3 regions of the Pseudomonas sp. GW822-FHT01E03 genome follow, and region 3 is predicted to be linked to each of the others. Evidence: predicted binding sites of a transcription regulator. Region 3 holds the regulator's gene; each other region holds the start of a gene.
The links. Region 3 encodes FliA, which starts transcription of late flagellar genes. Its sites were predicted from a motif close to CTAAAGTTTNNNNNNNNNNNGCCGNTAA; they were not measured.
Positions count from the first base shown of each region.

Region 1: AC1RP7_RS17685 (methyl-accepting chemotaxis protein) is a predicted target of FliA. The motif match lies at 2,561-2,588, and genes of this name have one in related genera.
Region 2: motA (flagellar motor stator protein MotA) is a predicted target of FliA. The motif match lies at 2,038-2,065, and genes of this name have one in related genera.

Region 1 covers NZ_JBXAOQ010000008.1:133,365-138,905, reverse strand. The annotation lists gene ccoN (cytochrome-c oxidase, cbb3-type subunit I) at 1-2, opposite strand, end outside; gene AC1RP7_RS17690 (alpha/beta family hydrolase) at 97-774, shown strand; gene AC1RP7_RS17685 (methyl-accepting chemotaxis protein) at 963-2,528, opposite strand; gene AC1RP7_RS17680 (CPBP family intramembrane glutamic endopeptidase) at 2,634-3,425, opposite strand; gene acnA (aconitate hydratase AcnA) at 3,619-5,541, opposite strand, start outside.
Region 2 covers NZ_JBXAOQ010000003.1:414,010-419,550, forward strand. The annotation lists gene AC1RP7_RS07940 (rhodanese-like domain-containing protein) at 1-387, opposite strand, end outside; gene AC1RP7_RS07945 (HDOD domain-containing protein) at 429-1,967, opposite strand; gene motA (flagellar motor stator protein MotA) at 2,135-2,986, shown strand; gene motB (flagellar motor protein MotB) at 2,990-4,036, shown strand; gene AC1RP7_RS07960 (toll/interleukin-1 receptor domain-containing protein) at 4,088-4,579, opposite strand; gene AC1RP7_RS07965 (caspase family protein) at 4,579-5,538, opposite strand; gene AC1RP7_RS07970 (TIR domain-containing protein) at 5,541-5,541, opposite strand, start outside.
Region 3 covers NZ_JBXAOQ010000009.1:184,490-197,194, reverse strand. The annotation lists gene motD (flagellar motor protein MotD) at 1-541, opposite strand, end outside; gene AC1RP7_RS19360 (flagellar motor protein) at 554-1,294, opposite strand; gene AC1RP7_RS19355 (protein-glutamate methylesterase/protein-glutamine glutaminase) at 1,294-2,418, opposite strand; gene AC1RP7_RS19350 (chemotaxis protein CheA) at 2,467-4,731, opposite strand; gene AC1RP7_RS19345 (protein phosphatase CheZ) at 4,778-5,566, opposite strand; gene AC1RP7_RS19340 (chemotaxis response regulator CheY) at 5,588-5,959, opposite strand; gene fliA (RNA polymerase sigma factor FliA) at 6,128-6,868, opposite strand; gene fleN (flagellar synthesis regulator FleN) at 6,865-7,695, opposite strand; gene flhF (flagellar biosynthesis GTPase FlhF) at 7,812-9,140, opposite strand; gene flhA (flagellar biosynthesis protein FlhA) at 9,152-11,281, opposite strand; gene AC1RP7_RS19315 (transposase) at 11,980-12,705, shown strand, end outside.

The DNA.
Region 1 (5,541 bases), on a different contig from region 3:
ATGGTTCCCCATCCACGGTTCAGCCGAAGTGAGCGCGCAGCGCAAGGCAGTGCACCCTTCGGCCGGAGTTATAGGCAGACTAAAAGCGAGGCAAGCATGGACAAAGGGCACAAGGCCGGTATTGACGGGGATCAATGGGCGCAGTGCGTGCGGGATCATGGATGGTTGTGGAATGCCGCCGCTGGCAAGGCTGCGGCGACGCTGATCCTCGCCCATGGCGCCGGCGCACCGATGGACAGCGGCTGGATGAGCGACATGGCTGCACGCCTCGCCGCTCAAGGCGTCAACGTGTTGCGCTTCGAGTTTCCCTACATGGCGCAACGGCGCCTCGATGGCGGTAGACGTCCGCCGAACCCCGCGCCGAAACTGCTGGAATGCTGGCGTGAGGTGTATGCCCAGGTGCGACGCCATGTCACTGGGCCGCTGGCCATCGGCGGCAAGTCCATGGGCGGGCGCATGGCCAGTCTGCTGGCGGATGAGTTGGGCGCGGATGGGCTGGTGTGCCTGGGTTATCCGTTCTATGCGGTGGGCAAACCGGAGAAGCCACGGGTTGAGCATTTGGCGGAGTTGAAGGCGCGGACCTTAATCGTGCAAGGTGAGCGCGATGCGTTGGGCAACCGGGAGGCGGTCGAGGGTTACGCGCTATCGCCGGGTATCGACGTGTTCTGGCTGGTGGCGGGGGATCATGACTTGAAGCCGCTGAAGGCTTCGGGGTTTAACCATGAGCAGCATTTGGCGGCTGCGGCGCAGAAGGTGGCTTCATTCCTTCAGTGAGGTTTTGTGCGGGCTGTAAGGCCCCCACCGCGAGCAAGCTCGCTCCCACAGTGATTTGTGGTGTGGCTCAAAACCCTGTGGGAGCGAGCTTGCTCGCGATGGGGGACTACCAGACAACATCACTGTCACCGGCTCAATAAAAAACCCGGAAGCTCTCACTGTCCGGGTTTTTATCATTCCAGCAGCAATCAGCGGTTAAACCGCTCCACCAACGAATACTGTGTATTGGCAGTCTTGGTCAGCTCTTCACTCAGCAACGCCGAGTTCTGTGCTTGTTCCGAGGTCTGGTCCGCCAGTTCCGAAATGTTGCTGATGTTGCGGCTGATCTCTTCGGCCACGGCACTTTGCTCTTCGGTCGCGGCGGCGATCTGGGTGGTCATGTCGGTGATGTTGGCCACCGCTTCGCTGATCCCCACCAGGGCCTGGTCCGCTTCCAGTACCCGCGCCACGCCTTCTTCCGCCTGACGATGCCCGGCTTCCATGGTTTGCACGGCAGTGCCGGCGGTGTGCTGGAGCTTGGCGATCAGTGCGTGAATCTGCCCGGTGGACTCACTGGTGCGTTGCGCCAGCTGACGGACTTCGTCGGCCACCACCGCAAAACCACGACCCATTTCGCCGGCACGGGCCGCTTCGATGGCGGCGTTCAGGGCCAGCAGGTTGGTCTGGTCGGCGATGCCTTTGATCACGTCGACCACGCCGCCGATTTCGTTGCTGTCCTTGGCCAGTTGGGTCACGGTGACGCCGGTTTCACCGACGACTACCGACAGGCGCTGGATGGCTTCGCGGGTTTCCCCGGCGATGTCACGACCACGACCGGTCAGGCGGTTGGCTTCCTGGGTGGCGTCGGCGGTGCGTTGCACGTGGCTGGCGACTTCCTGGGTGGTCGCGGCCATCTGGTTGACCGCGGTGGCCACTTGCTCGGTCTCGACCCGTTGACGTTCCAGGCCGCTGGAGCTGTTGTGCGCCAGGGCGTCGGACTGTCGGGCCTGATCGGTCAGGTGTTCGGCCGTGTCCTGCAGACGCGTCAGGCAGGTTTTCAGGCGTGCTTCCTGACTGAGGATGGACATTTCCAGACGCGCCTGGGCGCCGCGACTGTCGGTGTACATCTGTGCGATCAACGGATCGGAGGTAGTCTGCTCGGCCAGGCGCAGCAAACGCTTGAGGCCTCGCTGTTGCCACTGGAGGCCCATCAGGCCCAGTGGCACCGAAAGACCGGCAGCCAGGGCAAACCCCCAGTGGGAGTTCAACGAGGCACCGATCATGAAGCTCAATTGGCTGACCAGAATGAACGGCAGCCAGTCCTGCAGGATCGGCAACCATTTATCCGAGGAGGGAATGGCTGACTTGCCCTGGTTGATGCGCTGGTAGAGCGCTTCGGCACGGCGGATCTGTTCGGCGGTGGGCTTGACCCGCACCGACTCATAACCGATCACCTGATTGCCTTCGAAGATCGGTGTCACATAGGCGTTCACCCAGTAATGATCACCGGTCTTGCAGCGATTCTTGACAATGCCCATCCATGGCAAGCCTTGTTTCAGCGTGTCCCACATGTGTGCGAACACCGCCGCCGGGACGTCGGGGTGACGGACCAGGTTGTGCGGTGCACGGATCAATTCCTCTCGGGAAAACCCGCTGATCTCGACGAAAGCGTCGTTACAGTAGGTGATCATGCCCTTGGCATCGGTGGTGGAAATCAACCGTTGCTGAGCCGGGAAGGTCCGCTCGCGTTGTGTAATTGGCTGGTTGTTACGCATGGCTTTTTTAATCCGCAAGGCTTTCAAGGGCTGTATCGGCAAGGCTGGCGGATTGTTGAGATTATTTTTCGATAATCGGCAATGCGTCGCAAAATGACCCTTGCGTCAGCCGGCGAGCATCGGATAGGTGAACAGACCGAAGTGCAGCAGGTTCAGGCCAAAGTGGCTGGCGATGGCGGCACCCAGCCCCCCGAACCGATAGGCCAGGCCATAGCCGACCCCGGCCAGCGTTGCCAGCAATACCCACTGCCATCCCGCGCCGGCATGGGCCAGGCCGAAGACCAATGACGCCAGCAGCAGGGCGAGGTGTTCACCGTAGGGCCGGTCTTTGAGATACCGGGTCAGGCCGCCCTGGATGTAGCCACGGAACAGCGCCTCTTCGACCAGCGTCACCAGCAGCAGATTGTTCAGCAACCACAGCCAGGCTTGATCCGGCCATTTCGGCGCCCAGGCGATTACGCCCAGCAACAGCGCGCCACCCAATGCCAGCATGGCGCTCAAGGTCAGGGCCAGTACGGTGGCATACAGTGACAACCGAAGCGAACGGCGGCCGACAATCCACGGGCAAACCAGTAACAGCCAGAAGCCGATCAGCGGTTTGTCCAGGTTCAGGTGCATGGCGAATGACACGGCATTGTCGGTAAAACGCTGGGGGTCGATGGCGCGACCGTTATAGAAGCCGGGTAGCCAATGCGTCGCCAATGCCAGGGCCAGGACGATGAACAGGCCGTGGCCGAGGTTGCGGGCAAAAGGGATGTCGCGTTGGCGGACGGCGACACCTGCGACCAGCAACAGGAACACCGAGATTGCCGAGAGCCAGCCGAGATGGCCGTAGGTCAGCGCCAGTCCGTAGCCGAAGGAAAGCAGAGCCAGAAGCGTCCATGGCAGGGCAATCATTTGAAGTCCTTTTGTCGGGATTTGCGATGCACTGTCAAACCCCTGTGGGAGCGAGCTTGCGCGCGATAGCTTACCGACTGTCGGCAACAATGTTGAATGTTCTCTCCATATCGCGAGCAAGCTCGCTCCCACATGGCTTTTCGTGGCCCAAACAAAGACACCGCCCGAAGGCGGTGTCTTTGTCAGCGGTCGGTCAAGACGCGATCAACTGCCGCAACACATAATGCAGAATCCCTCCGGACTTGAAGTACTCCACCTCATTGAGTGTATCGATGCGGCACAACACCTCGATCTTCTCGCGGCTGCCGTCTTCGCGGGTGATGACCAGCGTCAGGTTCATCCGTGGCGTCAGCTCGACGCCGGTCAAGCCGAGGATGTCCAGGGTTTCGCTGCCACCCAGTTTCAGGCTCTTGCGGTTCTGATCCAGCTTGAATTGCAACGGCAGCACGCCCATGCCCACCAGGTTGGAGCGGTGAATCCGTTCGAAGCTTTCGGCGACGACTGCTTTCACCCCCAGCAGGTTGGTGCCCTTGGCCGCCCAGTCGCGACTCGAGCCGGTGCCGTATTCCTGGCCGGCGATCACCACCAGCGGCGTGCCCGAAGCCTGATAGCGCATGGCGGCGTCGTAGATCGACATTTTTTCCTCGGTGGGAATGTAGCGGGTGTTGCCGCCTTCTTCGCCGCCGAGCATTTCGTTGCGTATGCGAATGTTGGCGAAGGTGCCGCGCATCATTACTTCATGGTTGCCACGCCGCGAGCCGTAGGAGTTGAAGTCCCGCGGTTCCACGCCTTTGTCGCGCAGGTATTGCCCTGCCGGGCTGTCGACCTTGATGTTGCCGGCCGGGGAGATGTGGTCGGTGGTCACCGAGTCGCCGAGCAGTGCGAGGATCCTGGCGCCGCTGACATCCTTGACCACGGGCGCTGGGCCGCCGATGTCGTCGAAGAACGGCGGGTGCTGGATGTAAGTCGAGTCGTCCTGCCAGACATAGGTCGCCGCCTGCGGAACCTTGATCGCCTGCCATTGTTCGTCACCGGCAAACACTTCGGCGTACTCCTTGTGGAACATGGCGGTGTTGACCTGATTCACGGCGTCGGCAATTTCCTTGCTGCTTGGCCAGATGTCCCGCAGGTACACCGGTTTGCCGTCCTTGCCATCGCCCAGCGGCTCGCGGCTGAGGTCGGTGCGCACCGTGCCGGCCAGCGCATAGGCCACCACCAGCGGCGGGGAGGCCAGCCAGTTGGTTTTCACCAATGGATGCACCCGGCCTTCGAAGTTGCGATTGCCCGAGAGCACGGAGGCCACGGTGAGGTCGGCTTGCTGGATGGCTTTCTCGATGGGCTCCGACAGCGGCCCGGAGTTGCCGATGCAAGTGGTGCAGCCATAGCCGACCAGGGCAAAGCCCAATTCATCGAGGTACTGGGTCAGGCCGGCCGCCTTGTAGTAGTCGGTGACCACTTTCGAGCCGGGGGCCAGCGAGCTCTTCACCCAGGGTTTGCGTTTCAGGCCTTTTTCCACGGCCTTCTTCGCCACCAGCCCGGCGGCCATCATCACGCTGGGGTTGGAGGTGTTGGTGCAGGAGGTGATCGCGGCGATGACCACGGCGCCGTTTTTCAGGCGATAGGTCTGGCCTTCGTAATCGTAATCCGCTTCGCCGGCCATATCGGCATTGCCGACGGCAACACCGCCACCGCCTTCACTTTCCAGACGGCCTTCTTCCTTGCTGGTGGGCTTGAATTGCAGGTCGGTGAAGTCGCTGAACGCTTGCGCGACATTCGGCAGCGTCACCCGGTCCTGCGGGCGTTTCGGCCCCGCGAGGCAGGCTTCGACGCTGCCCATGTCCAGCGCCAGGCTGTCGGTGAACACCGGTTCCTGGCCGGGCAGGCGCCACAGGCCCTGGGCCTTGCTGTAGGCCTCGACCAGTTGCACCGTTTCCGGGGGCCGGCCGGACAGGCGCAGGTATTCCAGCGTGATGTCGTCCACCGGGAAGAAACCGCAGGTGGCGCCGTATTCCGGGGCCATGTTGGCGATGGTCGCGCGGTCGGCCAGGGGCAGGTCGGCAAGGCCGTCGCCGTAGAATTCGACGAATTTGCCCACCACGCCTTTCTTGCGCAGCAT
Region 2 (5,541 bases), on a different contig from region 3:
GATCGACATGGGCAAGCCTGCTGCCAGCCAGGCTGTCAGGCCACCGTCAATATAGTGGTACTTGCTGTGGCCGATGACATCCAGCAGCCAGATGAAGCGTCCGGCCCAACCGCCGCCTTCGTCGTCATACACCACGTAGACCGCATCGGGGTTGTGCCCCAGCTCACCAAACAGCGTTTCGAGTGCTGCTTGCGGGGGCATCAGCCCCGGGGCGGGGGCCTGGCCGAGCTGCGTACGCTTTGGATCGACAAAGCGCGCGCCGGGAATGTGCCCTTCGGTGTAGCGGGCGGCACTGGTCAAGTCCACCAGAATCAGTTCGCGGGCGTCGAGGCGAGGGAGCAAGTCGCTCGGCTCGATCACCAGCGGCAAGCCAGAGAAGTCAGACATGTGAGGTCTCCAGAGCACAAAAGGGAGGATTGTAACGCAGCTTATTGGCCACGGTGGCTAAAGCTGTGCAGGGCTTTCTCGATGCACTGTGCGGTTTTGCCGAAGGCCTGTACGGAAATTTCCGAAAACGGCCCGCCGCCTTGATCCGCCACGACGATCATGATCACCCGGCCATTGTTGATCAGCGAACGCAGCAGCAAGTGTTCACCGCTGAACTGCGAGCGCAGGCTGTTGGGCAACAGGGCCGAGAATTGCGCGTTATTGGCAGGCGTCAGGCGCACCTGGGCCTGCTGCGCGAGCAGGCGTTGCAACACGTTGCTATGGCTGACCACGAAATTCAACCCGGCCGCTTCCTTCGACAGGCCGGCCGTCTGGTGCACGCGCAGGTTGGCGTGGGTGCGATCGGCCATCAGGATCATCACCCGGCGCATGCCGCAGGCCACGAGGGCGTCCCGGGCGGCGATGGTCAAGTGCATGGCGTTAGTGAAACGGCTTGGCTCGACCAGCAACTCGGCGCATTGCTTGCGCCACTTCGCCAGGTCTTCGGCGGTAGGTGCCGCTGCCGGCAGCAAGCCTGCGTGGACACGGTTCATGCCCCACGGCCAGATCAGCGACTCGGCGGGGTGCCAGAGGTCGGGCATGGCGTGTTGGCGTGCGCTGTTGGCGGCTTGCTGGTGCAATTGCTGCTGCAGTTCGTCCATCGGCATTTGCAGGTAAAGGCTGGTCAGGTACTGCCAGCGCTCGCTGTGGGGGCTGTCCCAGGCGTGTTGCGCCGACAGCGCCAGCCCATTGGCCAGCAGCACTGTATTGGCCGGTTGATTGAGCCAGCGGCGCAGGGTCGGATCGTCGTCAAGGCGATTCTGCTGACGCAGTGGATGGTCGCTGTCACGGGCGATGCGCAGGACTTTCACCAGTTCCCGCTGCTCGGTGAGCAGCAATCGATAGCCTTGCTGCACCCAGATCGGCAAGCGCCAGACCTCCACCAGCGCCTGGCCGATATCCAGCAGGCGTACGCCAAACAGTTGCTGCTCGACTTTGCGTGCCGACTCGCCTTTATGGATGACCCGCAGCTCCCAGTCTTCGAGCAGTTTCGGATGGGTCAGTGCCAGCGGCCACAGGGGCGAAAGAAACAGCAGGCTGCCCCAGTGGATGTCCTGCCACAGGCGCGCCAGGCGACTGGCAAAAAAACCGTTGGCCTGTTGCGTGGCGTGCTGGCTGATCATCTGCAACTGACGCAGGGCTTTGGGAATCTCGAGCTCGGGTTCGGCGGGTAGCCGCGCGAGCAGTTCTTCGGTGCGCGTCAAACCGAGGCGGTTGATTGCAATTTCAAGGTTTTCCGCAGGCTCGGTCATGCTGCCATGGGTATGCCGGTTGGCTTCGCGAATCACGCTCAAGGCCAGGGCCGGGCTGCCTTGCATGAGGTCGGCGATGTCGCGCAGCGAGCTGCGATTATCTCGGATGGCCTTGCAGACACGGTCATGGCTGGCTTGCGGGACGGGAAGACGTACGCCATCGAGCAGCTTGACCCAGCCTTCGAGGGTCGTTGGTTTTGGCGTTGGAACGTTCGTTTCGTTAACCATGGTGGGAGGCGATCATCGTCAACATTACCTGTGCCCGGATGGGGTCAAATTAGCTTTTCGCCTGAACGGGCTATAGTCTGGCGCAGTTTTGCCGATAAGTAGAAGAAGAGATTTTTTAACTTCCGAATATGACCTTGAACCCGACTCAGTAAGTGCTCTCCTAACCTATGGCTAAAATTATCGGCATCATCGTCGTATTCGCGAGCGTGCTCGGCGGATACGTGCTTTCCCACGGCAAGATTGCCGCCCTGATACAACCTTTCGAGGTCATGATCATTGGCGGTGCTGCCCTCGGCGCCTTCTTGCAGGCCAACCCCGGCTACATGACGATGCACGTGCTCAAGAAGTCCCTGAGCATGTTCAGTTCACGTTTCAACCACGCCTTCTATCTTGAAGTGCTGGGCCTGATCTACGAGATCCTCAACAAGAGCCGCCGCGAAGGCATGATGGCCATCGAAGGCGACATCGAAGATGCCGCTGCGAGTCCGATCTTCGCGAAGTACCCGACGGTACTCAAGGACGAGCGCATGACCGCGTTCATCTGCGATTACCTGCGCATCATGTCTTCCGGCAACATGGCTCCCCACGAGCTGGAAGGCCTGTTCGACATGGAGCTGTTCAGCCTCAAGGAAGACCTCGAACACCCATCCCACGCGGTCAACGGCATCGCCGACGCCATGCCCGGTTTCGGTATCGTCGCGGCGGTACTGGGTATCGTGGTGACCATGGCTTCGCTGGGTGAAGGCGACCAGAAGTCCATCGGCCTGCACGTAGGTGCGGCACTGGTGGGTACCTTCTTCGGTATTCTCGCCGCCTACGGCTTCTTCGGCCCGCTGGCCCATTCCCTGGCCCATGATGCCAAGGAAGAGCTGAACGTCTATGAAGCCATCAAGGCTTCGCTGGTGGCTTCGGCTTCCGGCATGCCGCCATCGCTGGCCGTGGAGTTCGGGCGCAAGGTCCTGTACCCGGCGCACCGTCCAAGCTTCGCCGAGCTGGAACAAGCGGTTCGCGGTCGTTAAGCCATGGAAAATAACCAGCCGATAATCATCAAGCGCGTCAAGCGCATCGCCGGCGGGCATCACGGGGGCGCCTGGAAAATCGCCTTCGCCGACTTCGCCACGGCGATGATGGCGTTCTTCCTGGTGTTGTGGCTGTTGTCCACCGCTACGCCGGAACAGAAAATTGCCATCGCCGGTTACTTCAAGGACCCGATCGGCTTTTCCGAAAGTGGCACGCCCTACATCATCGATCTGGGCGGCACGCCGACCCTGGCGCCGGAAAACACTCTCAACCCCGAGGTGAAGTCCCAGCCGCAGCCGGATAAGGTCACCATCGATACCGATCAGGTCGAAGGCATGGCCGAGCAGGTCGAAAAAGAGCGCCTCGAGCTGTTGCTGCAAGAACTGCAGAACAAGGTCGAAGAAAACCCGCAGATGCAGAAGTTCAAGGATCAGATCCTGTTCGAAATCACGCCGGACGGCCTGCGAATCCAGATCATGGACGCGGAAAACCGCCCGATGTTCGATTCAGGTTCAGCGCGCTTGAAGCCGTATTTCGAAGACATCCTGCTGGCCATGGCCGACACCATCAAGGCGGTGCCGAACAAGATCAGTATCAGCGGCCACACCGATGCCAAGCCATACACCGGCACCGGTGATTTCGGTAACTGGGAACTGTCGGCCAACCGTGCCAACGCCGCACGGCGTGCGCTGGTGGCGGGCAGCTATCCGGATGCGCAGGTGGCGCGCGTGGTCGGTTATGCCTCGTCGGCCCTGTTCGATCGCGAGCATCCGTTCAACCCGGTCAACCGCCGTATCGACATCGTGGTGCTGACCAAGAAAGCCCAGCGTGCCATCGAAGGTTCGCAAGGTGCTGAACCTGCTCCCGATGCACCGCAAGGTTCGGCTGCGCCGGGAGCCGCACCGGCTGCACCGGTCGACCCGAACGCGTTGCCGGCGGACAAGGAACCGCTGCCGGCGCACGAACTGCGCGAGCGTCTGAATCTGTTCGATGATCCGGCACCGAAGCCGGGTGAGCCAGCCAAACCGGCTGAACCGCCCAAGCAGTGACCGACAAAAAAGCCGACAGCGATGTCGGCTTTTTTGTGGGTGTTTCCTACGTTAAAAGCCGCGGATGATTCGGGACTTGAGGTCTGCGTGAAAGCGATCCGCATTGGATTTGTTAACTCTGCGCACCGACTCGCTACCGGTCACCGAATCCAGTGACATCGAGCGCTTGAGCATCGACTCGTTGCGATAGGCATCGATGAAGAACTCGATGTCCCGGTCGCTGGTCAGCTTCGGCCATTTGTCGAGGTACAGCGGCAGCTCTGTCGGGCCGGTCTTGAACGAGCAGATGCGCCGGTTGGTGATGGTCGCTTCGCCTATTTCGAACGGCACCCACCAGGACAGTGCGGTTTTCTCCGACACTACCGCCAGCAGGTGTGTGCATTCGCTGATGTTGCGGGTGATCACCCCGGTGATGTCGTCGGTGGTCTGGGATTCGGCATCCAGTACGTCGAGGTAGGTCTTGATGTTGGCCTGCATCAGGCGCGTGTTGATGTTGATCGCGTGGGCGCGGTCCATGTGGCGGTAGCTGATAAACACTGGCATCAGAAATGTCCCTTGATCGCGAGTTCGCGGTAATAGGCGCCGAGGGCGGTGAGGCGGCAGCCGGTGGAGTGGATGGCGGCGTAGTACATGTGTTCGGCGTCCACCGGTTCGACCAGGCTGTGGCGGTTGCACTTTTGCAACTGGGCGAAGACCTCGCCCTGTTCCGGGTTGAACTCGGGCTCAGTGGGCTCAAAGCTGGGGGCGAGGGGGTACACCGACTCTGCTTCGGCAAACCATTCGGGGAGTTTGCGCAGGATTTCCTTGGGGATCAGCGGTGACACTTCGCGCAGGGAAATGAACTGCGAGACATTGGTCTTGAACACCGGACGCTGTTCCCAGGCATCAAGGGCATTGTCGACAAACGAATAGAGGCTGCCGGGGGTGATCTTGCCCAGGATGTTCGCGGCTCCGCCGTGCAGGGCCTGGAGCAGCAATCCGGTGAACACGCCGTGCTGCATGCCCTCCATCGCCGGCTCTTCCTTTTTACAGGCGGTCAAAATGGTCATGCCTTCGCCGACCACGCTGCCTTCGCTGCGCAAGGCGCGCAGTTCGCCGGCCGAGCCGCTCTGGCAACAATCGAGAATGATCACTTTGTTTTTGATCTTGGTGGCCTTGCTCGCCCAGTTGAGGATGTCGCTGAGGCGAATCCCGTCCTTGGCGCTCTTGTAATCCTGCGGGATCAACATGCCTTCGTCGGTGTCGGTGTCGAAGCTGCCGTGGCCGGCGAAGTACAGCAGCGCGACGTTGCAGTCACCGGAAAACAGCTCGCGGATCTGGTCTTCGAGTTTTTCCCTGCTCAGGAAGTCCTCGGCGGAAGTCAGCACGATGTTCTTGAAGTTCGGATCGCCATTGGCGTCGGTTTTCAGCACGGAGGCCATGGCCATGGCGTCATTGCTGCAACCGCTCAGGCGCGACACATGGGTGTAGTCGTTGATGCCGATAAACAGTCCCTTGCGCATGGT
Region 3 (12,705 bases):
TGCGGATCGGCTGATCATCAGTGAAACCTTCGACATGGATCGGGTTGTCGAACGGCTTCAGGATCGCCGCGACCTTGTCGATGATGTTGAACGCGATGTCGCTGGGCATGGCGTCGCCACTGCCGAACAGCAGGCTGGAATTGAGCTCGATCTCGACCCACAACTCGTTGCCGCGCACGGTCATCTGGTTGGAGCTGATCAGGTCACCGAACGCCGCGCTGATGTCGTCGGCGATGCTTTTGAGTGGATCGCTGGCGCCGGCAATACCGGCATCGACCTGGTCACTGTCCTTTACCAGCGGCTTGGCCGGGGTCACGGTCTTCGGCCGCTCGTCACCGATGGGGATCGGCTTGAGCGAACGGTCGGAGTCGGTAAAGACCCCGATCAATGCCTCGGAAATGACCTTGTACTTGCCTTCGTTGATCGACGAGATGGAGTACATCACCACGAAAAAGGCGAACAGCAAGGTGATGAAGTCCGCGTAGGACACCAGCCAGCGCTCGTGGTTAACGTGTTCTTCCTGATGTCGACGACGGGCCATGAGCTTATTCCCTTAATCCATGAAGCCCTGAAGCTTCAACTCAATGGAGCGTGGGTTTTCACCTTCCGCGATCGACAGGAGCCCTTCCAGCAACATTTCGCGATAACGCGACTGGCGCAACGCGATGGATTTGAGTTTGGCGGCAATCGGCAGCAGCACCAGGTTGGCACTGGCCACGCCGTAGATAGTGGCGACGAACGCCACGGCAATACCGCTGCCCAGTTGCGATGGATCAGCGAGGTTGCCCATGACATGAATCAGGCCCATGACCGCACCGATGATGCCGATGGTCGGCGCGTAACCGCCCATGCTTTCGAAGACTTTGGCCGCTTCGATGTCGCGGCTTTCCTGGGTGTAGAAGTCCACTTCCAGAATGCTGCGGATCGCTTCCGGCTCGGCGCCGTCAACCAGCAGTTGCAGGCCTTTGCGTGCGTAGTTGTCGGGCTCGGCATCGGCGATGCCTTCAAGGCCCAGCAGGCCTTCCTTGCGGGCGGTCAGGCTCCAGTTCACCACGCGGTCGATGCCACCGGCCAGATCGACACGGGGCGGGAACAGGATCCAGGCGAGGATCTGCATGGCACGCTTGAAGGCACTCATCGGCGATTGCAGTAGCGCGGCGCCAATGGTGCCGCCGAGCACGATCAGCGCTGCCGGGCCGTTGGCCAGGGCGCCGAGGTGACCGCCTTCAAGGTAGTTGCCGCCGATGATCGCGACAAAGGCCATGATGATGCCAATCAGGCTTAAAACATCCATCAGATACAGGCCTCGACCAGGTGCTTGCCAATGTCGTCCAGGCTGTACACCGCGTCGGCAAGCTCGGCTTTGACGATGGCCATCGGCATGCCGTAGATCACGCAACTGGCTTCGTCCTGGGCCCAGATCGAACTGCCGCCCTGCTTGAGCAGGCGCGCGCCTTCGCGGCCGTCGGCGCCCATGCCGGTCAGGACCACCGCCAGAACTTTGTCACCGTAGGTCTTGGCTGCCGAACCGAAGGTGATGTCCACGCACGGCTTGTAATTGAGACGTTCGTCACCCGGGAGGATTTTCACCGCGCCGCGGCCGTCGATCATCATCTGCTTGCCACCCGGCGCCAGCAGCGCCAGGCCCGGACGCAGGATATCGCCATCCTCGGCTTCCTTGACGCTGATGCGGCAGAGCTTGTCCAGGCGTTCGGCGAAGGCCTTGGTGAAGGCCGCCGGCATGTGTTGAACCAGCACGATCGGGGCCGGGAAGTTGGCCGGCAATTGGGTCAACACTCGCTGCAGGGCGACCGGGCCGCCGGTGGACGTACCGATGGCCACCAGTTTGAAGGCTTTGCGTTTCGGCGCGGGCGACGACGCAGTGCCCGCATGCGTACGCGCAGGGATCGGTGCCGGACGCACGGGCGCGCTGCTGCCGTAACTACCGACGCTCGAAGGCGCAGCTGTTGGAGCAGGTGCGGCCACAGGGGCCGGAGCGCTGTAAGTGCTGACGCGACGATTGCTGCGCGAGATGCTCAGGATCTTCTCGCACAACAGTTGCTTGACCTTCTCGGGGTTGCGCGAGATGTCTTCGAAATTCTTCGGCAGGAAGTCCACCGCGCCGGCATCCAGCGCATCGAGGGTGACCCGGGCGCCTTCGTGGGTCAGCGAGGAGAACATCAGGACCGGGGTCGGGCAGCGTTGCATGATGTGCCGCACGGCGGTGATGCCGTCCATCATCGGCATCTCGTAGTCCATGGTGATCACATCCGGCTTGAGGGCCAGTGCCTGATCAATCGCCTCTTTGCCGTTGGTCGCCGTGCCGACGACCTGGATATTGGAATCCGCTGAAAGAATTTCCGAGACGCGGCGGCGGAAAAACCCCGAATCGTCCACCACCAGGACTTTGACTGCCATAAACACTCCATTAGATGGAGCGAGGCCAGGCGCCTCGCTCCACCAGAATCAAATACGCCGTGTGGCGTAACGCTTGAGCATGCTCGGAACATCGAGAATCAGCGCGATGCGGCCGTCACCGGTGATGGTGGCGCCGGACATGCCCGGGGTTCCCTGGAGCATTTTGCCCAATGGCTTGATGACTACTTCTTCCTGGCCCACCAGTTGATCGACGACAAAGCCGATCCTCTGCGTGCCCACCGAAAGGATCACCACATGGCCCTCGCGCTGCTCTTCGTGAGCGGCGGAGCTGACCAGCCAGCGTTTGAGATAGAACAATGGCAGCGCCTTGTCCCGCACGATCACCACTTCCTGGCCGTCCACGACGTTGGTGGTCGACAGGTCGAGGTGGAAGATCTCGTTGACGTTCACCAGCGGGAACGCGAACGCCTGGTTACCGAGCATGACCATCAGCGTCGGCATGATCGCCAGGGTCAGCGGCACCTTGATGACGATCTTCGAACCCTGGCCCTTGGCCGAGTAGATGTTGATCGAGCCGTTGAGCTGGGAAATCTTGGTTTTCACCACGTCCATGCCCACGCCACGACCCGATACGTCGGAAATCTCGGTCTTGGTCGAGAAACCCGGGGCGAAAATCAGGTTGTAGCATTCGGTGTCGCTCAGGCGATCGGCGGCATCCTTGTCCATCACACCGCGTTTTACCGCGATGGAACGCAGCACGTTCGGGTCCATGCCCTTGCCGTCGTCGGAGATCGACAGCAGGATGTGGTCGCCTTCCTGCTCCGCCGCCAGGATCACCTTGCCACCCCGGGCCTTGCCCGAGGCTTCACGTTCTTCCGGCGACTCGATGCCGTGGTCAACCGCGTTGCGCACCAAGTGGACCAGCGGGTCGGCCAGGGCCTCGACGAGGTTCTTGTCGAGGTCGGTTTCTTCGCCGACCAGTTCCAGGTTGATCTCTTTCTTGAGCTGGCGAGCCAGGTCGCGAACCAGGCGCGGGAAGCGCCCGAAGACTTTCTTGATCGGTTGCATCCGGGTCTTCATGACCGCGGTTTGCAAGTCGGCGGTGACCACGTCGAGGTTCGACACGGCCTTGGACATGGCTTCGTCGCCGCTGTTGAGGCCCAGGCGGACCAGGCGGTTACGCACCAGCACCAACTCGCCGACCATGTTCATGATCTCGTCCAGACGCGCGGTATCGACACGTACGGTGGTCTCGGCTTCGCTCGCCGGCTTTTCCGCCGGTGGCGCGGCCGGGGCACGGGACGATGCCGGTGCAGCAGTTGCCGGGGCCGGCGCTTCGGCTTTTGGCTCGGGGGCCCTGGCCAACGGTTTCGGCGCGGCTGCCTTGGCGGCAGGTGCCGCCACCGAGGCGTTGGCGCCGGTTTCCGTTCCAACCGTCGCGCCCACCTCAGTGAACTTGCCTTTGCCGTGCAATTCGTCGAGCAGCGCTTCGAACTCGTGATCGGAAATCAGATCGCTGCCGGCCGCCACCGCGCTTGGTGCCGCGGGTGCAGGCACAGAAGCAATGGCCGACTCCAGCGCCTCGACAGCAAAATTACCCTTGCCGTGCAGCTGGTCGAGCAGTGCTTCGAATTCGTCGTCAGTAATATCGGAACTGTCGCCAGCCGCTTTCGGGGCTTCTGGCGCAGCCGGTGCCTGGACCACCGCGTCAACGGCGAACTGGCCTTTACCGTGCAGTTGATCGAGCAACGACTCGAACTCGGCATCGGTGATTTCGTCGCTGCCAGCGGCATTGCCGGCAGGCGCTGGAACAGCCGCCGGGGCCTCGGCCTGGGCCTTGACGGCGTTCAGCGAGTCCAGCAGTTGTTCGAATTCATTGTCGGTGATATCGCCCGACTCGCTTTCAGCCACAGGCGCTTCGACCACGGCGACGACAGGTGCGGCAGCCGCCTCGTCAGCCGATTGCGGCTCGGCCAGACGGGCCAGTGCCGCGAGCAGTTCCGGTGTCGCGGCCGTGATCGGGCTGCGTTCGCGGACTTCGCTGAACATGCTGTTCACCGCGTCCAGCGCTTCGAGAACCACGTCCATCAGTTCCGAGTCGACGCGACGCTCACCCTTGCGCAGGATGTCGAACACATTCTCGGCGATGTGGCAGCACTCCACCAGCTCGTTGAGCTGGAGGAAGCCGGCGCCCCCTTTTACAGTGTGAAAACCGCGAAAAATTGCATTGAGCAAATCCGCATCATCCGGGCGGCTTTCCAGCTCGACCAGTTGCTCGGACAGTTGCTCTAGAATCTCGCCGGCCTCAACCAGGAAATCCTGAAGGATCTCTTCATCGGCGCCGAAGCTCATTAAGGGGGTGCTCCTAAAGGTCTAAAAACCTAAAATGCCTAAAATTCTAAAACCCTAGGCTGGATAGCAAATCGTCCACATCGTCCTGACCGGACACAACGTCTTCTCTTTTATCGGCATGAATCTGCGGACCTTCACCCTGAGAGAGATGTTTTTGTGGATCTTTTTCAGCAAGCATCGCTTCACGGTCATGTTCGATGCCCGCAAAGCGGTCCACCTGACTGGCCATCAGCACGAGCTTGAGCAGGTTGCTTTCAACTTCGGTGACCAACTGGGTCACACGCTTGATCACCTGGCCTGTGAGGTCCTGGTAATCCTGGGCGAGCAGGATGTCGTTCAGGTTGCCCGACACCGCGCGATTGTCCGTGCCGCTGCGCGTCAGGAACCCGTCGACCCGCCGGGCCAGTTCACGAAACTCTTCGGCGCCGACTTCGCGACGCATGAAGCGCCCCCAGTCCGCGCTCAACACCTTGGCTTCATCGGCCAGGCCATTGACCAGTGGTGTGGCACTTTCCACCAGATCCATGGTGCGGTTGGCCGCAGCCTCGGTCAGCTTGACCACATACCCCAGGCGCTCGGTGGCGTCGGTGATCTGCGACACTTCTTCGGCCTGCGGCATGTGCGGGTCAATCTGGAAATTGACGATCGCGCTATGCAGTTCGCGGGTGAGCTTGCCCACTTCCTGATACAGGCCGCGGTCACGGGTCTGGTTGAGCTCATGGATCAATTGCACCGCGTCGCCGAACTTGCCTTTTTCAAGGCTCTCGACCAATTCGACGGCGTGTTTTTTCAGGGTCGATTCAAAATCGCCCAATGAAGTTTCGTTATTGCCCATAGCTCCCCCGTGGCGCACTCATCAACCGATGCGTTCGAAAATCTTCTCGATTTTTTCTTTCAACGCCTGGGCCGTGAAGGGCTTGACCACATAGCCGTTAACGCCGGCCTGGGCCGCTTCGATGATCTGTTCGCGCTTGGCTTCAGCGGTCACCATCAGCACCGGCAGGTGCTTGAGCTTTTCATCGGCACGCACGTGGCGCAGCAGATCGATACCGGTCATGCCAGGCATGTTCCAGTCCGTTACCAGAAAGTCGATGCTTCCGCTGTTGAGCACCGGGATGGCGGTAGTGCCATCGTCGGCCTCGACGGTGTTGGTGAACCCAAGGTCACGCAGCAGGTTCTTGATGATCCGCCGCATCGTTGAGAAGTCATCAACGATGAGGATTTTCATGTTCTTGTCCAATTCGACCTCCAAGCAGTCTTAAACGCGCCCAGCACCTGGACACGCCATTTCAATCAATCCGGCAAAGCACTCAATGACTGTCTGGAGCACAACAGATCGCGACCGGCGCAGTTCAACACCACACCAGCCTCGTTCGCAGTGTCCCCCACACTGCCTTCAGCGCGCTCGCCACTCCCCCAAACGCCCCCGCAAACGGGCCGCGCACTGGCTGTGTAACTGGCTGACCCGCGATTCGCTGACCCCCAGGACCTCACCGATTTCCTTGAGATTCAACTCTTCGTCGTAGTACAGCGCCAACACCAGTCGCTCACGCTCCGGCAAATTGGCAATCGCATCCGCCAGCGCAGCCTGGAAGCGCTCATCCTCCAGGTCGCGCGACGGCTCGACATGAGCACTCGCGCCATCCTCGTGCAGCCCTTCGTGTTCGCCGTCCTGCAACAGGTCGTCGAAACTGAACAGCCGGCTGCCCAGGGTGTCGTTCAAAATCCCGTAGTAATCGTCGAGACTCAATTGGAGTTCGGCCGCAACTTCGTGATCTTTAGCGTCACGGCCGGTTTTAGCTTCAATCGAGCGAATGGCATCGCTGACCATGCGCGTATTGCGGTGGACCGAACGTGGCGCCCAGTCCCCCTTGCGCACTTCATCGAGCATGGCGCCGCGGATTCGTATGCCCGCGTACGTCTCGAAACTGGCGCCTTTGCCGGCGTCATATTTGGTCGACACTTCAAGCAGGCCAATCATCCCGGCCTGGATCAGGTCTTCGACCTGGACACTGGCCGGTAAACGCGCCAGCAAGTGGTAGGCAATGCGTTTAACCAGCGGCGCGTAACGCTCGATCAGCTCGTACTGCGCATCACGTGCCGACTTCTTGTAGAGGTTGTAGCCGCTGGCTGTCATAGAACAGGTCCTGCTGTCTGCTGCACGAGGCGCTCGACGAAAAACTCCAGGTGCCCGCGCGGGTTGGCAGGCAGCGGCCAGGTATCAACCTTCTGCGCGATGGCCTTGAACGCCAGCGAGCACTTGGAACGCGGGAAGGCCTCGTAGACGGCGCGCTGCTTCTGCACGGCCTTGCGCACGCTTTCGTCGTAAGGCACCGCACCGACGTATTGCAGGGCGACGTCGAGGAAGCGATCCGTGACCTTGGTCAACTTGGCGAACAGGTTGCGTCCTTCCTGCGGGCTCTGGGCCATGTTGGCCAGGACGCGGAAGCGGTTCATGCCGTAGTCGCGATTGAGCAACTTGATCAAGGCGTAGGCATCGGTGATCGAGGTCGGCTCGTCGCACACCACCAGCAGCACTTCCTGGGCTGCGCGGACGAAACTGACTACCGAGTCACCAATGCCCGCAGCGGTGTCGATCACCAGTACGTCGAGGTTATCGCCGATATCACTGAAGGCCTGGATCAGGCCGGCGTGTTGCGCGGGGCTCAGATGCACCATGCTCTGAGTGCCGGATGCGGCCGGAACGATACGGATGCCGCCTGGTCCCTGCAGCAATACATCGCGCAGTTCGCAGCGGCCCTCGATCACGTCGGCCAGGGTACGTTTGGGTGTCAGGCCCAGCAGAACGTCGACGTTCGCCAGTCCCAGGTCGGCGTCCAACAGCATGACGCGCCGGCCAAGTTCGGCCAAAGCCAGGGACAAGTTCACTGACACATTAGTTTTCCCGACGCCACCTTTGCCGCCGGTCACCGCGATCACCTGTACGGGATGCATGCTGCCCATGTTATTTCTTTACCTTGTCTTGCATAGACGGAGGCCACATTACTGGCTGCGCGTTCACAAACGGAACAATGCATGGCAGACCATCGATGTAGGTACAAAAACTGTTCATTATTACCTCAGCCAACCTGCTTGGTCGGGCTGTGGTAGATGTCAGCGAACATGTCAGCCATGGCTTCTTCGCTGGGTTCTTCCTGCATTTGCACGCTCACGGCGCGGCTGACCAATTGATGACGGCGCGGCAGATGCAAATCATCCGGGATCCGCGGGCCATCGGTCAGGTAAGCCACCGGCAGTTCATGGCTGATGGCAAGGCTCAACACCTCACCCAGACTAGCCGTTTCGTCCAGTTTAGTCAGAATGCAGCCGGAGAGCCCGCAGCGCTTGTAACTGTGATACGCGGCCGTTAGAACCTGTTTCTGGCTGGTGGTTGCCAGGACCAGATAATTTTTTGATTTGATGCCGCGACCGGCCAGGCTTTCGAGCTGCATGCGCAGCGCCGGATCGCTGGCCTGCAGGCCCGCGGTATCGATCAGCACCACGCGTTTGCGCAGCAACGGCTCCAGGGCCTGCACCAGGGACTGGCCGGGATCGACGTGGGTCACCGACACATTGAGAATGCGCCCCAGGGTCTTGAGCTGTTCCTGGGCGCCGATGCGGAAGCTGTCCATGCTCACCAGCGCAATGTTCTGCGCGCCGTACTTGAGTACGTAACGGGCGGCCAGCTTGGCCAGGGTGGTGGTCTTGCCCATGCCGGCAGGGCCGACCATGGCGATCACTCCGCCCTCTTCCAGCGGCTCGACGTCCGGAGTAACGATCATGCGCGCCAGGTGCGCCAGCAACATACGCCAGGCCTGACGAGGCTCTTCGATTTCGGTGATCATTGCCAGCAGGTCGCGCGACAGCGGGCCAGACAGGCCGATACGTTGCAGGCGACGCCAGAGGTTGGCCTGGTCCGGACGGCTGCCTTGCAGCTGATTCCAGGCCAGGGAGCCGAGTTGTACTTCCATGAGTTCGCGCAGGCTGTTGAGCTCGAAACGCATCGAGTCGAACGCGCGCGGGTCCACGCCACCGGACGCTGGCGCAGCGGCCGGCGCGGGGCGACGGGGTTCGGCGTAGGTCGGCTCGATCAGAGGCTCGGCGGCAGTCAACGGCAATCCGGCGAACAGTTGGCGATTGGTTGCATTGTCGCTCTCGCCATCGCCACGCAGGCTCAATTCGGCCTGGGCGGTGACGATCCGCGACTGAGTCTTGCGCAATTCGTCTTCGAGTTCCATGTTCGGAACCCGCGGCGCCAGCGCCGACAACTTGTAATCCAGCGCAGCTGTCAGTTCGACCCCCCCGGCGATCCGGCGGTTGCCAATGATGGCGGCATCAGCGCCCAGCTCATCGCGAACCAGCTTCATGGCCTGACGCATATCGGCGGCGAAAAAACGCTTAACTTGCATAAACCACTACCTCAGCCGTTGGGCCCTACTGTCGCAACGATGGTCACTTGCTTGTTGTCAGGGATTTCCTGGTAAGCCAACACATGCAAACCCGGGACTGCGAGCCGGCCAAATCGCGAGAGCATCGCGCGAACCGGACCGGCCACCAGCAGAATCACCGGCTGACCTTGCATCTCCTGACGCTGCGCCGCGTCGATCAACGAACGTTGCAGCTTCTCAGCCATGCTTGGCTCCAGCAGAACGCCCTCTTCCGAGCCTTGTCCTGCCTTTTGCAGACTATTGAGCAATATCTGTTCCAACCTTGGCTCCAGCGTGATAACTGGCAGCTCCGACTCAGTACCTACAATGCTTTGGACGATTGCGCGGGATACGCCAACCCGCACGGCAGCCACCAGCGCGGCGGTATCTTGACTCTTGGCGGCATTGTTGGCGATCGCCTCGGCAATACTGCGGATATCGCGAACAGGCACCTGTTCGGCCAACAGCGCTTGCAACACCTTGAGCAACTGCGACAGCGAAACCACGCCCGGCACCAGCTCCTCGGCCAGTTTCGGCGAGCTTTTGGCCAGCAATTGCATGAGTTGCTGCACTTCTTCGTGACCGATCAGCTCACTGGAATGCTTGTAGAGTATCTGGTTCAAGTGAGTAGCCACTACTGTACTGGCATCGACCACCGTATAACCGAGGGATTGCGCCTGGGCGCGCTGGCTGATTTCGATCCAGACCGCCTCCAGGCCGAAAGCCGGATCTTTGGCGGTAATGCCGTTGAGCGTGCCGTAGACCTGCCCCGGGTTGATCGCCAGCTCGCGATCCGGGTAAATCTCCGCTTCGGCCAGGATCACTCCCATGAGGGTCAGGCGATAGGCACTCGGCGCCAGGTCGAGGTTGTCGCGGATATGCACCGTGGGCATCAGGAAGCCCAGATCCTGGGACAGCTTCTTGCGCACGCCCTTGATCCGCGCCAGCAACTGCCCGCCCTGGTTGCGGTCCACCAGCGGAATCAGGCGATAACCCACCTCCAGGCCGATCATGTCGATCGGTGTCACGTCATCCCAGCCAAGCTCCTTGGTTTCCTGTGCGCGGGCCGGCGACGGCAGCAACTCCTGCTGGCGCTTGACCTCTTGCAGGGCGTGAACATTGGCGACGTTCTGCTTTTTCCAGAACAGGTAAGCGCCACCGGCCGCCAGGGCCGCCATGCTCAGGAACGAGAAGTGCGGCATGCCGGGCACCAGGCCCATGACCGCCATCAAACCGGCTGCCACCGCCAGCGCCTTGGGCGAAGCGAACATCTGGCGATTGATTTGCTTGCCCATGTCCTCCGAACCGGACGCACGGGTCACCATGATTGCCGCTGCTGTCGATAACAACAGTGATGGCAATTGCGCCACCAAACCGTCACCGATGGTCAGCAGCGCATACACCTTGCCGGCGTCGCCGAAGGTCATGCCGTGTTGGAAGATACCGACCGCCATGCCGCCGATCAGGTTGATGAACAGGATCAACAGGCCGGCGATGGCGTCACCGCGGACGAATTTGCTGGCACCGTCCATGGAACCGTAGAACTCGGCTTCCTGGGCCACTTCCGAACGACGGGCCTTGGCCTGGGCCTGATCGATCAGGCCGGCGTTGAGGTCGGCGTCGATCGCCATTTGCTTGCCGGGCATCGCATCGAGGGTGAAACGCGCGCTCACCTCGGAAATCCGCCCCGCGCCCTTGGTCACCACGACGAAGTTGATGATCATCAAAATCGCGAAGACCACGATACCGACCACGTAGTTACCGCCGATCACCACCTCGCCGAAGGCCTGGATCACCTTGCCGGCGGCGGCATGACCGTCCTGACCGTGGAGCATCACCACCCGCGTGGAGGCCACGTTCAACGCCAGGCGAAGTAACGTTGCCACCAGCAGAATGGTCGGAAACACCGCGAAATCCAGCGGGCGCAGGGCGTAGACGCACACCAGCAGCACGACGATGGACAGGGCAATGTTGAAGGTGAAGAACACGTCCAGCAGGAACGGCGGCACCGGCAACATCATCATCGCCAGCATGACCAGCAGCAACAGCGGCACGCCCAGATTGCCGCGACTCAAATCGGCAACGTTTGTGCGAGCAGTGTTGAATAACTGAGAGCGATCCACCGGTTTTCCCCGTTCCTTTAAAGCAAACTTTTGACGCCTGAAGCGAGCGCAGAGCGGCTACTGCAAGAAGCTTTCCAACTTTTTGCCGGGAAAGGAATTGAGCGCATGGCACGGGCCTCTGTGACTGACACGGATCCCTGTGGGAGCGAGCCTGCTCGCGATGGCGTCAGCACAGCAAATATCCATGTTGACCGACCCTCCGCTTTCGCGAGCAGGCTCGCTCCCACGGTATTTTCAGTGTTCATGGTTAGCCATAAGTCGCGCAGACTGCCGAACCTATCAGTTCTGCTAGTACCCACCTGCGACTGATCGACCGATACTCAATCGCCCTCCCTTTGAGAATCTGGAGCAGCCCCTATGGAATCCACACAACCCATCCTGCGTTGCCGCTACAGCTATGACCCTCTGGATCGCCTGATCAGCCAACTTCTAAAAAAGGGGACAAAAAAGGGGACAGATATATTTTTGGGATTTACGCAGAACAAATGACAAATTTAATTACAACAAACCGGAACAAAATCACCCCCCCTCTACGCTTTCCTCATCACTACCAGGACGTAGGAAGATGGCGCGAAAGGGGACAGATATATTTTCGGGATTTACGCAGAACAAATGACAAATTTAATTAAAACAAACCGGAACAAAATTACCCCCTTCCTCTACGCTTTCCTCATCACTACAAGGACGTAGGAAAATGTATGCCCAGAATAGGACGCGTTGTACTGCCCAACTACCCTCACCATGTCGTACAGCGAGGCCACAATCGACAGGTTGTTTTCGCGAATGAAGGTGATTTTGAGTACTACCTCTCAGACCTGCGCGAGCTAAAAGACGCCTTTGGTGTGCGCGTTTATGCCTACTGCTTGATGACCAACCATGTCCATCTTTTGCTTGCGCCTGGTGACACTGCGTCCAGCCTTGGACAAATGATGAAAGCCCTTGCAGCCCGCATGACTCGTTACAGAAACAAGTTAGAGGGTCGTTCAGGCACATTATGGGAAAGCCGCTACAAGTCCAGCCTCGTTCAATCTGACACCTACTTGCTCGCGTGCAGCCGGTACATCGAACTGAATCCAGTGAGAGCGCGTATTGTGTCGCATGCAGAGGATTATCCATGGTCAAGTTTCCGTCTTCGCTTGCTGGAACCCGCAGAAACAAATTGGCTGGACATCGACCCATGCTTTAATGCACTAGGACCAACAGAGTTCGTTCGTCGCATTCGCTATAAAGAATTTGTAGATCAGACTGCGTCGAGCGGAGAACTGGAGCTCATAAGAAATGCCCTCCAACGTGGGCAACTGACCGGAACCCGCCGTTTTGAAGACGAAATAGAGCACATCACAGGGCTTCGTGTAATAGGTCGAGGGCGAGGCAGACCCGCAAAAATTCATGCAAATGAAATAACCGAAGAAAAACCCGCGCCC